Bacillus pumilus: one gene and its partner. The protein of the gene in region 1 interacts with the protein of each later gene in a pairwise test. Links are inferred from orthologs where the notes say so. Each region holds a gene or a part of one and is shown on either strand. Other genes may lie near its edges.

Region 1 (7,941 bases):
TCCACAACGATAACCAAATCTAAATACTTACCATCATCAGCTGTCTTATTCAAACGTCGTGCTAAGTCTTCTGTGTAGGCTTTAACTGTCGTCATATCAAAAGCTGTGCCAAACGTTGCGTTATAAGCTTTGATGGCTCTATGTAAGTTTTCGTTCGTTTTCAGTTGATGAACACTATTGGATGTATCTGCCGAGAAACTCACCGCAACTTTTAATCGTTGATCTACTGGACGATTCGCATTCTCTTCTGCAAACTTATCGAAATATTCCATCGCTCTTGGTGTACTTGGTTTATTACCACCAACGTGAACTGTAAACAAGGCATTATATTGACGCTCATTTGAACGTTTCTTCCAGTTATCGAAGATGTCTTTCACTACTAAGTTCACATGTTCTGGACTATAGTCGTAAACACTACCACGAATATTATCATCAATATCATCTTCGGTAGGATCTTCGGGAGCCTCGATTGTTTCCTTAAATTCAACGTTAAACCCTAATACATTTTTATCCGCAATCGCTTCTTTAATGGTATATGCATGTAATAGTTCTCCAAAGATTTCTCGTGTTTCCGGGAATTTTGGTGTACCAGTATAACCAACCCAAGCAGAATTAGAAATTGCTTTTCGAATCGTTTCAAGCATCCCTTCATTTTCGCTACCATTCCCAGTTGAACGGTGGGCTTCATCCACGATAAAAAGAATATTTTCATTCAGTGGCTTGAAGCTGTCCCGCGCTACATAACGTGACATTTTTTGGATACTTGTCACAATGATGTTCTTATCGCTTTTCTTCGTTAGTTTGCGATGAAGGTCTGAAATATTAGCTGTGTCACCCACCACACCAGTTTTCCCTTCAAAACCAGCAACAGGATCATAGGCTTTATAAGCATCTGCTGTTTGGTTGGTAAGTGCGATCCGGTCAACCAAGAAGATCACTTTATCTACATTAGATAGACGGCTTGCAAGCCACGCTGTCTTAAAACTTGTGATTGTTTTACCTGATCCAGTTGTGTGCCAAATGTATCCTAATTTACCACCATCATATTTAAAGTCAAACTTTCTAACTTTATCAAGTACACGCTTTGTGGCATAGACTTGATAAGGACGCATGACTTTGATACTTTCTTTGTTTTTTGTACCATCTAGTATCATGTAACGTGTTGCCAAATCATGAGCCATTGGAATGGATAACACTTTATCTGCAAACGTCTTCCATGATCGAATAGGGCGAGCATCATCTTCATTTTGCCAGTTGAAAGCAAAAGCTCGGTTAAAGTTTTCAAGTGGCGTATTTGCCATATAACGAATATCAAAAGGTGTCATCGCGATTAAAATCTGCAAAGTTGAAAAGATACCGCTGAATTGTTTTTCAGCTATATACTGTTCCATCTGATTTAAAGATTCCGTAGCGCTATGAAGTGCTTTCTTTAGTTCAATTTGAATAATCGGCAAACCATTAATGAGCAAAGTCACATCAAACCTGCGAGTCGTTTTACCATCAACAACTTTTGGCCGCTTAATTTGATTTACTACTTGATAAACGGTATTCCCGCCACCGACTTGGGCTTGGTCGAATACTGTCAAGAACACATGTCTACCATTATCAAGGTCAACTTCAATTTCAGAAACACCATTAACGCCATACAAAAACTGTCCGGCCTGATAAGGTGATTCGATACTAGTGATGATTTTCTTCACTTGGTTAAATTCAGTAACAGACAAGGGCTCATCTAATCGTGCGCTATTGTTTTGTTCTAGGATTATTTTAAAGTTATCCCAAAGTTGTTCGGTTGTTTTAATGTCTTTTTTGTATTCCCATTGTTTTACTCCACCGATTTTGGTCAAATAATCGATAACTTCATTTTCAAATGCTAATTCCGATTGACTTTTCATTTCATTACTCCCCCTTTAATGTTCCTTCTATTACCGAGCTCGTAAACTGCCCTATCAAGTCTGCGTATTGGCTTAACTTATTTTGTAGCTTCATTGTTTCTACGTAAATAGTGCCTATTTTCTTCTGTTCCTCAATCGGAACAATTGGAACGATCATTTCCCCAAGGGCACGAAGCGGAATTCTTAGAATAGGGCCACTCCCCTGTGCCCCCCTTTCTTTTTGCTGCTTCACATCTTTATGAGCATTAAACAAGTAAAGAAAATATTTCTTATCAAGTTGTTCACTATCAAACTCTATTTTCGTAAAGTTGAGGGACAACACTTTACCAACATTATTTTCACCAACAATTGTGGCTAGCTGCAATGAGTTACTGATAACAACATCACCTTCATTTAACGATAGGTTATTTTGAGGTTTTGCCTTTTCTTCAACAGCTACGTCCTCACGATGATAATCAGCTTCAAAAGACGCTTGGTCATAATACTTTATTTCTTGAGTTTCAAATTGCTTTTGTGCTCTTGTTGGATTAATACCGGGAACGAACGTTACGAATTCATTTAATTTACTTTTCTCCAATTAAATCGCCCCAAATCATATATATGATTTTTCGAAATATTATCATATTACAAATTAAAACACATCCAGATTGTTTCGTCAACGATAATATGAAATATTTCTATATTACATATTATCGTTTTTAAAAAAACATCTAGAAAACTATACCATAAGCGATTTTAACATTTATATAATTTTCTATTTTTATCATATGTTTGTAACTGGTGTGCTTAAGGTATCATCTTCAGACATAGTAATATGTACAAATAAAGGCACTCATGATTTAACCTACACATGCGCAATACTGCTTCTTTAATGAGGTTGTGGGGCATAAATCGATTAAAAAAACAGAGGACATTTATCTAGATATTACTGAAAAATAAAAGAAGACGAACTTCAAAAGTTCGCCTTCTACACTATTCAAACCCTTGTAAATAAAGGTTTTTAAATTTAACCAATCGAACCTTCCATCTCAAACTTAATCAAACGGTTCATTTCAACGGCGTATTCCATTGGCAATTCTTTTGTGAATGGCTCGATGAAGCCCATGACGATCATTTCTGTTGCTTCTTCTTCAGAAATTCCGCGGCTCATCAAGTAGAATAGCTGTTCTTCTGATACTTTTGATACCTTCGCTTCGTGCTCTAATGAAATGTTGTCGTTTAAGATTTCATTGTAAGGGATCGTATCAGATGTTGATTTGTTATCCATGATGAGTGTGTCACACTCGATGTTTGAGCGTGCACCCTCTGCTTTACGTCCGAAGTGAACGATTCCGCGGTATGTGACTTTACCGCCTTGTTTGGAAATCGATTTCGATACGATCGTTGAAGATGTGTTTGGTGCAAGGTGAATCATTTTCGCACCTGCATCTTGGTGCTGACCTTTACCTGCTAGGGCAATACTTAATGTCATACCTCGAGCACCTTCACCTTTTAGGATGACCGCTGGGTATTTCATTGTCAGCTTAGAACCGATGTTTCCATCAATCCATTCCATTGTCGCATTTTCTTCACATACTGTACGTTTCGTCACAAGGTTGAAGACGTTGTTTGCCCAGTTTTGAATCGTTGTATAACGGCAGTAGCCGCCCTTTTTAACGACGATTTCAACAACCGCACTGTGAAGTGAGTTTGTTGTGTAAACTGGTGCTGTACAGCCTTCTACGTAATGCACATGTGCGCCTTCATCAACAATGATCAGTGTACGCTCGAACTGACCCATGTTCTCAGAGTTGATACGGAAGTATGCTTGAAGTGGTGTATCTACTTTTACGCCCTTTGGTACGTAGATAAATGAACCACCAGACCATACAGCCGAGTTAAGCGCAGCAAATTTGTTGTCAGTCGGAGGAATGACTTTTGCCCAGTGCTCACGGAAGATGTCTTCGTTCTCTTTTAATGCGCTGTCTGTATCTTTAAACACAATTCCTAGATCTTCAAGGTCCTGCTTCATATTGTGATACACAACTTCAGATTCATACTGAGCAGATACACCTGCTAAATACTTTTGCTCTGCTTCTGGGATACCAAGCTTATCAAAGGTTTGTTTGATTTCTTCTGGTACTTCATCCCAAGAACGCTCAGAGCGCTCTGATGGCTTTACGTAGTACGTAATTTCATCAAAGTTTAATGCATTTAAATCTCCGCCCCATTGTGGCATCGGCATGTTGTAAAAGTGCTCAAGAGATTTCAAACGGAAGTCGAGCATCCACTGAGGCTCTTCTTTCATACGAGAAATTTCTTCAACGATCTCTTTTGTCAGTCCGCGCTCTGAACGGAAAATGGAAACGTCTTTATCAGAAAAGCCGTATTTATATTCACCAACATCTGGCATTTTTTTAGCCATCCATTTTCACTCCAATCTTATGATTTGCCGTTATCTTCGGCAGATGCGCCTTTTTCAAGCGCCTTCCAGGATAATGTTGCACATTTGATGCGGGCTGGGAATTTTGCCACTCCCTGCAGCGCCTCAATGTCACCAAGATCAATGGAATCGTCGTATTCTTTTCCTAGCATCATATCGGAGAAAATCTGAGACATTTTCAAAGCTGTTTCAATATCTTTCCCTTTAATTGCCTGCGTCATCATAGAGGCAGATGCCATCGAAATAGAGCATCCTTCTCCTTCAAATTTCGCATCAATGACTTTTTCGTCTTCGATTTTCATCGTGAGACGAATGCGGTCACCACACGTTGGGTTGTTCATATCGACGACAATGCTGTCGTTTAACACACCTTTGTTTCTCGGATTTTTATAATGATCCATAATCACTTGTCTGTACAGTGTGTCTAAGTTTACATTAAAAGACATTCGTAAAATACTCCTTTGTCTTACGGAGCGCTGCGATGAGCTCGTCAATCTCTTCTTCTGTATTGTACAGATAGAAGCTTGCTCTTGCAGTTGCTGATACACCAAGCCATTTCATGAGCGGCTGTGCACAGTGGTGTCCAGCACGAATGGCGACACCTTCCGTATCCAGAACAGTTGACGCATCATGTGGATGGACGTCGTCTAAGTTAAACGTCACAAGTCCAGCTCGGTGCTGCGGTCCATAAACAGTCGCACCATCAAACTCCTTAAAGCGCTCAAGCGCATAAGTGGCAAGCTGATGCTCGTAACGGCTGACTTCTTCCATACCAATGTCATTTAAGAAATCAATCGCTTTTCCTAGTCCAACTGCTCCGGCAATAATCGGTGTTCCCGCTTCAAATTTCCACGGCAGCTCTTTCCAAGTAGAATCATACAGATCCACAAAGTCGATCATTTCACCGCCAAACTCAGCAGGCTCCATATTATTCAAAAGGTCCTTCTTCCCGTAAAGTACACCGATGCCAGTCGGTCCACACATTTTATGCCCAGAGAATGCGAAAAAGTCACAATCTAGATCCTGAACATCAATTTGCATGTGCGGCGTGCTTTGCGCACCATCGACGACAATGATTGCCCCATGATCGTGGGCAATTTTGGCGATTTCTTTAATCGGGTTGATGGTTCCTAATACGTTTGAGACGTGTGTGACAGCGACGATTTTCGTTTGATGTGTGACCGTTTGCTTCACATCTTCAAGCGATAGCGTGCCGTCTTCCTGTAACGGAATGTATTTCAATGTGGCGCCAGTTGCTTTTGCTGCTTGCTGCCAAGGGATGATATTCGCATGATGCTCCATGTGCGTAATGACAATCTCATCGCCTTCTTTGAGGTTTGCTCTTGCATAGCTGATCGCCACTGTATTCAGTGCAGTTGTTGTGCCTCTAGTAAAAATAATCTCCTGGACAGATGAAGCACGGATGAATGCACGAACTTTCTCTCTCGCACCCTCGTATGCGTCCGTTGCTTTTGTGCCAAGGGTATGAACACCCCTGTGGACGTTCGAGTTGTAAGACCGGTAATACTCATTCATTGCATCAATGACCACTCTTGGTTTTTGAGAAGTCGCTGCACTGTCCAAATACACCAAATCATGTCCGTTCACTTGCTGATGAAGGATTGGAAACTGCTCACGAACGTCTTTGATATTCATTATTTTACTTTCCTTTCAATCACAGAAACGAGCTGCTTTTTAACTCCTTCAATCGGCAGTTCTTTGACGACTGGATTTAAGAAGCCATAAATCACAAGTCTTTCTGCATCTTCTTTGGATATCCCGCGGCTCATGAGGTAATACAATTGAATTGGATCGACACGTCCAACAGAAGCAGCATGCCCTGCTGTGACATCATCTTCATCAATTAATAGAATTGGGTTTGCGTCACCGCGTGCTTTCTCACTCAGCATGAGAACACGTGATTCCTGCTCTGCATTTGACTTCGTTGCGCCATGCTCGATTTTACCAATTCCGTTAAAGATAGAGGATGCTTGATCCTTCATCACACCATGCTTCAAGATATACCCTTCAGAGTTTTTACCGAAGTGGATGATGCTTGTTGTAAAGTTTTCTGTTTGATTGCCCCGGCCGACAACAACTGATTTTGTATCACCGAATGTACCGTCGCCCATGAGCTTTGTGATGTTTTCAGACACGACGTCTCCATCATTCATCAGGCCAAGCGCCCATTCGATTTTACTGTCACGGCCATTTGCCATACCGCGTCTGTTCACATAGACTGTGACGCCTTCTGCAAGGTTATCTACTGCACCGTAAGTGACGCGGGCATTAGCTCCTGTAAACACTTCAGACACGATATTGAAGATCGCTTCTTCTGGCTTTGCCGTACTGATGTAGTTTTCTACATATGTCACAGCACTATGGTCGTCTGCTACGACGATGACATGGTTGAACAAAGTCGTGTCGTCATTTTCATGCAGGTAGACGGCTTGAATTGGTGCTTCAAGTTCTACATTTTTCGGTACATAGAGGAAAGCTCCGCCATTGACTAAAGCAGCATGTAAAGCTGTTAGTTTATGCTCTTCTACTTTTACTGCATCTGTCATGAAGTATTTCTGCACTAGATCTCCATGTTCGCGAAGCGCTGTATGAAGGTCAGTGAAGATCACGCCTTTGTCTTTCGCTTCCGTTGAAAGAGACAAGTATGCTGGCGTTTGATCACGCTGAATGTAGACTGTCTTATCCGTGTCCTCTAAATCAATGAGAGATTTCACTTCTTCAGGAAGCTCTTCTAATGATCCAAATGGCGCACTTTCGACTGTATGCTGTTTGAAATTGGTTAAATTCCATTTAGAAATATTCGTTTTGTCAGGCTTTGGCATTGGAAGGTCTTCTGCTTTTTCAAGAGCCTGTAAGCGAAGGGAGCTCATCCATGCCGGTTCCTGATGCTTCTCGGAGAAGCTTTTGACATAATCTTGATCTACTGATAATTTCGTTTCTAATGTCATCAATAATCCTCCTAACGCTTACGCTTCTTGACCAACAGTTTCGTCTTCAATCCCTAACTCTTTTTTAATCCAGTCATAGCCTTCTGCTTCTAAACGCTGCGCGAGCTCTGGTCCGCCAGATTTCACGATACGTCCTTGCATCATGACATGAACGTGATCTGGTGTGATGTAGTTCAGTAGACGCTGATAGTGAGTGATCATTAAGCAGCCGAAGCTTTCGCCACGCATTCTGTTAATTCCTTTAGAAACCACTTTCAACGCATCGATATCAAGACCAGAATCGATTTCGTCAAGAATCGCAATTTTTGGTTCAATCATCATTAATTGAAGAATTTCATTGCGTTTTTTCTCCCCGCCTGAAAAACCTTCGTTTAGGTAGCGCTGCGCCATGTCTGGGTCCATTTCAAGGAACTCCATGTTTTCGTCCATTTTGCGGATGAATTTCATCAGAGAGATTTCATCGCCTTCTTCTCTGCGAGCGTTAATAGCAGAACGAAGGAAGTCCGCATTTGTGACACCACTAATTTCAGATGGGTATTGCATCGCAAGGAAAAGACCTGCTTGAGCGCGCTCATCTACTTCCATTTCAAGTACATCTTCGCCATCTAGCAAAATGCTGCCTTTTGTTACTTCATATTTAGGGTGTCCCATAATT
Region 2 (3,934 bases), 530 kb from region 1 along the record:
TTCAGAATATAAAAGTGGATTGTGGAAACCTTGTTCAACAAACAAGATATTTTGTTTCAAGTCTTTTCCAACGACAAACCAAGGATCACCGCTGCCGCCAATGCCAAGACCTTGGCGTTGACCGATCGTGTAATACATCAGTCCATCATGTTCACCTTTGACTTCTCCGTCCATTGTCTGCATCACGCCAGGCTGCGCAGGCAAATATTGACTGAGGAACGTTTTAAAGTTTCTTTCCCCAATAAAGCAAATACCGGTTGAATCTTTTTTCGTTGCTGTTGCGAGCTCTGCTTCTTTTGCCAATTCACGAACCTTTTTCTTCTCTAGATCACCGATTGGGAACATGACTTTATCAAGCTGTTCCTGAGTCAGCTGATTTAAGAAATACGTTTGGTCTTTGTTGGCATCAAGACCTCTTAGCATTTTGACTTCATCGCCAGTTCTGTCGACGCGCGCATAGTGGCCTGTTGCTAAATAATCCGCACCGAGTGACAATGCATGCTCGAGGAACGCTTTGAACTTAATTTCTTTGTTACACATGACATCTGGATTTGGCGTTCTGCCCGCTTTATATTCATCAAGGAAATATTGAAACACTTTGTCCCAATATTGCTTCTCGAAATTCACCGCATAATAAGGGATTCCAATTTGGTTACACACGCGGATGACATCCTCATAGTCCTCCGTTGCTGTACATACACCATTTTCATCTGTGTCATCCCAGTTTTTCATAAATATGCCGATTACATCATAGCCTTGCTCCTTTAGCATAAGAGCCGCAACTGATGAATCGACTCCTCCGGACATACCGACCACAACTCTTGTGTCTTCTGGTCTTTTTGTCATCTTCATCAACTCCATTTTCAATGAAACAGCATGTGCGTTTCGTTCTTCAGGTGCTTGGCTGTTTCATTTTTCACACACGAACAAAAGAGGAGCATTTATTTGGCTAAGCGTTTGACAACAGCTGCTATCTTGCGCGCCGCCTGCTTCACATGATCCTCTTCATTCCCAAGACCGAAGCTTATTCTGACTGAGGACGTCAGCTTGTCTGCTTCTTCGCCATACATGGCGCTTAACACGTGCGAAGGAAGGACGGATCCAGCCGTACATGCAGATCCACTTGAAACAGCAATTCCTTCCATATCTAAATTCACAAGTAACGATTCGATGGAAACGCCCGGGAAATGAACATTTAAAATGTGAGGCAATGTCTCTTTCGGGTGCCCATTGACAGAGAAATTGAGTGATTCCTCTTCGAATACTTGCAGCATGATTTCTTTGAGCTTACCATAATGCATGGCTTTTTCTCTTCTATTTTGCTTCGTTAATTGAACTGCTTCTGCAAGTCCAACGATCCCTGCCACATTTTCAGTGCCAGCACGGCGTTTTCTTTCTTGTTCTCCTCCGAATATTTGCGGAGAAAGTTTCACGCCTTCGTTTACATATAAAAAGCCTGTTCCCATTGGACCATTTAGCTTATGGCCAGAAGCAGATAAGAGATCAATATGAAGGTCTGCTACATCAATAGGCATTGTTCCAAACGCCTGCACGGCGTCTGTATGAAAATGAGCAGTGTGATTGTGTAAAAGCTCGCCAATGTCTTTGATTGGCTGAATCACACCTGTTTCATTATTGCCGTACATGATGGTCACAAGAATCGTATCATCTCTCAGTGCTTGTTTTAGTTGTTCAAGATGAATCAATCCAGTTTCATCCACATCTAAATATGTCACGTCAAATCCTAGCTTCTCTAGGCGTTCACATGTGTGCAGCACCGCATGATGCTCTGTTTTTGCTGTGATGATATGTTTTCCTTTATGCTGTCTTGCCATGGCCACACCTGTAATCGCCAGGTTGTCCGCCTCTGTTCCTCCGCTTGTGAGGATGATCTCCTGTGGTTTACAGTGTAATTCTCCTGCAATCACTTCTCTTGCTTCATCGAGCCACTTTCTTGCCTCGCGCCCATATGAATGAATACTAGAGGGATTGCCAAATATCTCTGTAAAGTAAGGCATCATCTTGTCCACAATACGCTGATCCATTGGCGTTGTGGCCGCATGATCTAAATAGATTCGTTCCATTTCCGGTACACCTCTGATCTAAATATAGAACATATACGCGTCTTGATTTCCGTCATCTGTGTAGCTTGCCAAGTCTTCAAGAGTTGTATTGTCTAGTACGTCTTTTACTGCATCACGAATCCGAATCCAAAGTTCACGCTTTGCTGGTTCTTCGTTTTCGATGACTTCGACAGGACTAATCGGTCCTTCTAAAACACGAATAATATCACCGGCTGTGATCTCGTTTGGTTCATGTGCAAGAACATAGCCGCCATATGCACCGCGAATACTTTTCACAAGACGGGCATTCCGAAGTGGTGAGACAAGCTGCTCTAAATAATGCTCAGACAAATTATTGTTTTGAGCGATTGATTTTAATGATGTGGGGCCTTCGCCATGTTTTTTGGCTAATTCGATCATGATCGTCAGACCATATCTGCCTTTAGTTGAAATTTTCAAGTTAAACACCTCTGCGTTTTCTATTCTATGTCATCAATTATTTTTCTGATTTCATATACGCTGATATATAGACCAAAAGCAATTATATCATACTTTCAGCCAACTTTCATTTGCCGGTTCTGAGCGCTTTAGGAGGACGCATCCCTTTTCTATTTGAAGAAATTTCGGTACTCTATACAAACAAGACATTGCTTTAGGAGAGATAATCATGAAACCTTTAGCGTACCGGATGCGCCCAAGTCATATTGAAGACATCATTGGGCAGGAGCATCTCGTTGGAGAAGGTCAAATTATTAGACGAATGGTCGAGGCAAAACATTTATCCTCGATGATTTTATACGGACCGCCGGGCATCGGCAAAACATCGATTGCGACCGCGATCGCTGGCAGTACAAGCATTGCGTTTCGGACGTTGAATGCAGTCATTCATAACAAAAAGGATATGGAAGCTGTCGCCGCTGAAGCGAAAATGAGCGGCCAGGTCATCCTTATTTTAGACGAGGTTCACAGGCTTGATAAAGGAAAGCAGGATTTCCTTCTTCCTTATTTAGAAAATGGCATGATCATTTTAATTGGCGCAACGACCGCTAACCCCTATCATGCGATCAACCCTGCCATCCGAAGCCGGACACAAATATTTGAGCTAAAACCGCTTGAAACAGAGCAAATCAAAGCTGCGTTAACAAGAGCGTTACAGGATGAACATCGCGGGCTTGGCGGTTATGAGGTGACAGTGAACGATGAAGCGATGAATCATTTTGCCAATGGATGCGGTGGAGACGTACGCTCTGCTTTAAATGCGTTAGAATTAGCTGTCTTATCGACAAAAGCAGATGAGGCTGGGCATATTATGATCACTCTTGCCGCAGCAGAAGAATGTTTACAAAAAAAGAGCTTCTCACATGATAAGAATGGTGATGCTCATTATGATGTCCTCTCGGCTTTTCAAAAATCCATTAGAGGATCTGACGCAGATGCGGCGCTGCATTACCTTGCCAGACTGATTGAAGCAGGAGACCTTGAAAGCATTTCAAGGAGATTACTCGTGATGGCTTACGAAGATATTGGTTTAGCTAGTCCGCAGGCAGGTCCTCGTGTGTTAAGCGCTGTTCAAACAGCAGAAAGAGTCGGCTTCCCGGAAGCACGAATTCCGCTGGCTAACGCAGTCATTGAACTGTGTCTTTCTCCTAAATCCAACTCGGCATATAAGGCGGTTGATGCGGCGCTGGGTGACATTCGCTCAGGGAAAATTGGTGAAATCCCTGTTCATTTAAAGGATGCTCACTACAAAGGAGCTACAGCACTCGGCAGAGGTGTCGATTACTTATACCCACACGATTATGAAAACGGCTGGGTGAAGCAGCAATACTTACCTGATCCGCTGAAAAACAAGCAATACTATGAACCGAAGC

Evidence for each region. Proteins that work in one complex are often made in the same cells at the same time.
Region 2: the proteins of sufU (region 1) and GKC25_RS11775 interact in binary tests that used the Escherichia coli proteins (3 or more experiments, as listed by UniProt). The link is inferred for Bacillus pumilus from one-to-one orthologs.

The regions. Positions count from the first base shown.
Region 1 is NZ_CP046128.1:2,844,302-2,852,242, forward strand. Bases 3,041-6,039 are described here. They hold sufU (Fe-S cluster assembly sulfur transfer protein SufU), read right to left. Parts: upstream 4,764-6,039; coding sequence 4,317-4,763; downstream 3,041-4,316. Other genes in these bases: sufB (Fe-S cluster assembly protein SufB), read right to left, coding at 3,041-4,299; GKC25_RS14595 (cysteine desulfurase), read right to left, coding at 4,753-5,973; sufD (Fe-S cluster assembly protein SufD), read right to left, coding at 5,973-6,039. Also shown: GKC25_RS14575 (type I restriction endonuclease subunit R), read right to left, coding at 1-1,895; GKC25_RS14580 (restriction endonuclease subunit S), read right to left, coding at 1,900-2,472; more of sufB, read right to left, coding at 2,902-3,040; more of sufD, read right to left, coding at 6,040-7,286; Fe-S cluster assembly ATPase SufC, read right to left, coding at 7,305-7,941. UniProt on the Escherichia coli protein: A scaffold on which IscS assembles Fe-S clusters. Exists as 2 interconverting forms, a structured (S) and disordered (D) form. The D-state is the preferred substrate for IscS.
Region 2 is NZ_CP046128.1:2,315,651-2,319,584, forward strand. What follows is about bases 14-2,854. They hold GKC25_RS11775 (cysteine desulfurase family protein), read right to left. Parts: upstream 2,085-2,854; coding sequence 942-2,084; downstream 14-941. Other genes in these bases: mnmA (tRNA 2-thiouridine(34) synthase MnmA), read right to left, coding at 14-846; cymR (cysteine metabolism transcriptional regulator CymR), read right to left, coding at 2,103-2,522; GKC25_RS11785 (replication-associated recombination protein A), read left to right, coding at 2,731-2,854. In the rest of the region: more of mnmA, read right to left, coding at 1-13; more of GKC25_RS11785, read left to right, coding at 2,855-3,934. UniProt on the Escherichia coli protein: Master enzyme that delivers sulfur to a number of partners involved in Fe-S cluster assembly, tRNA modification or cofactor biosynthesis. Catalyzes the removal of elemental sulfur from cysteine to produce alanine.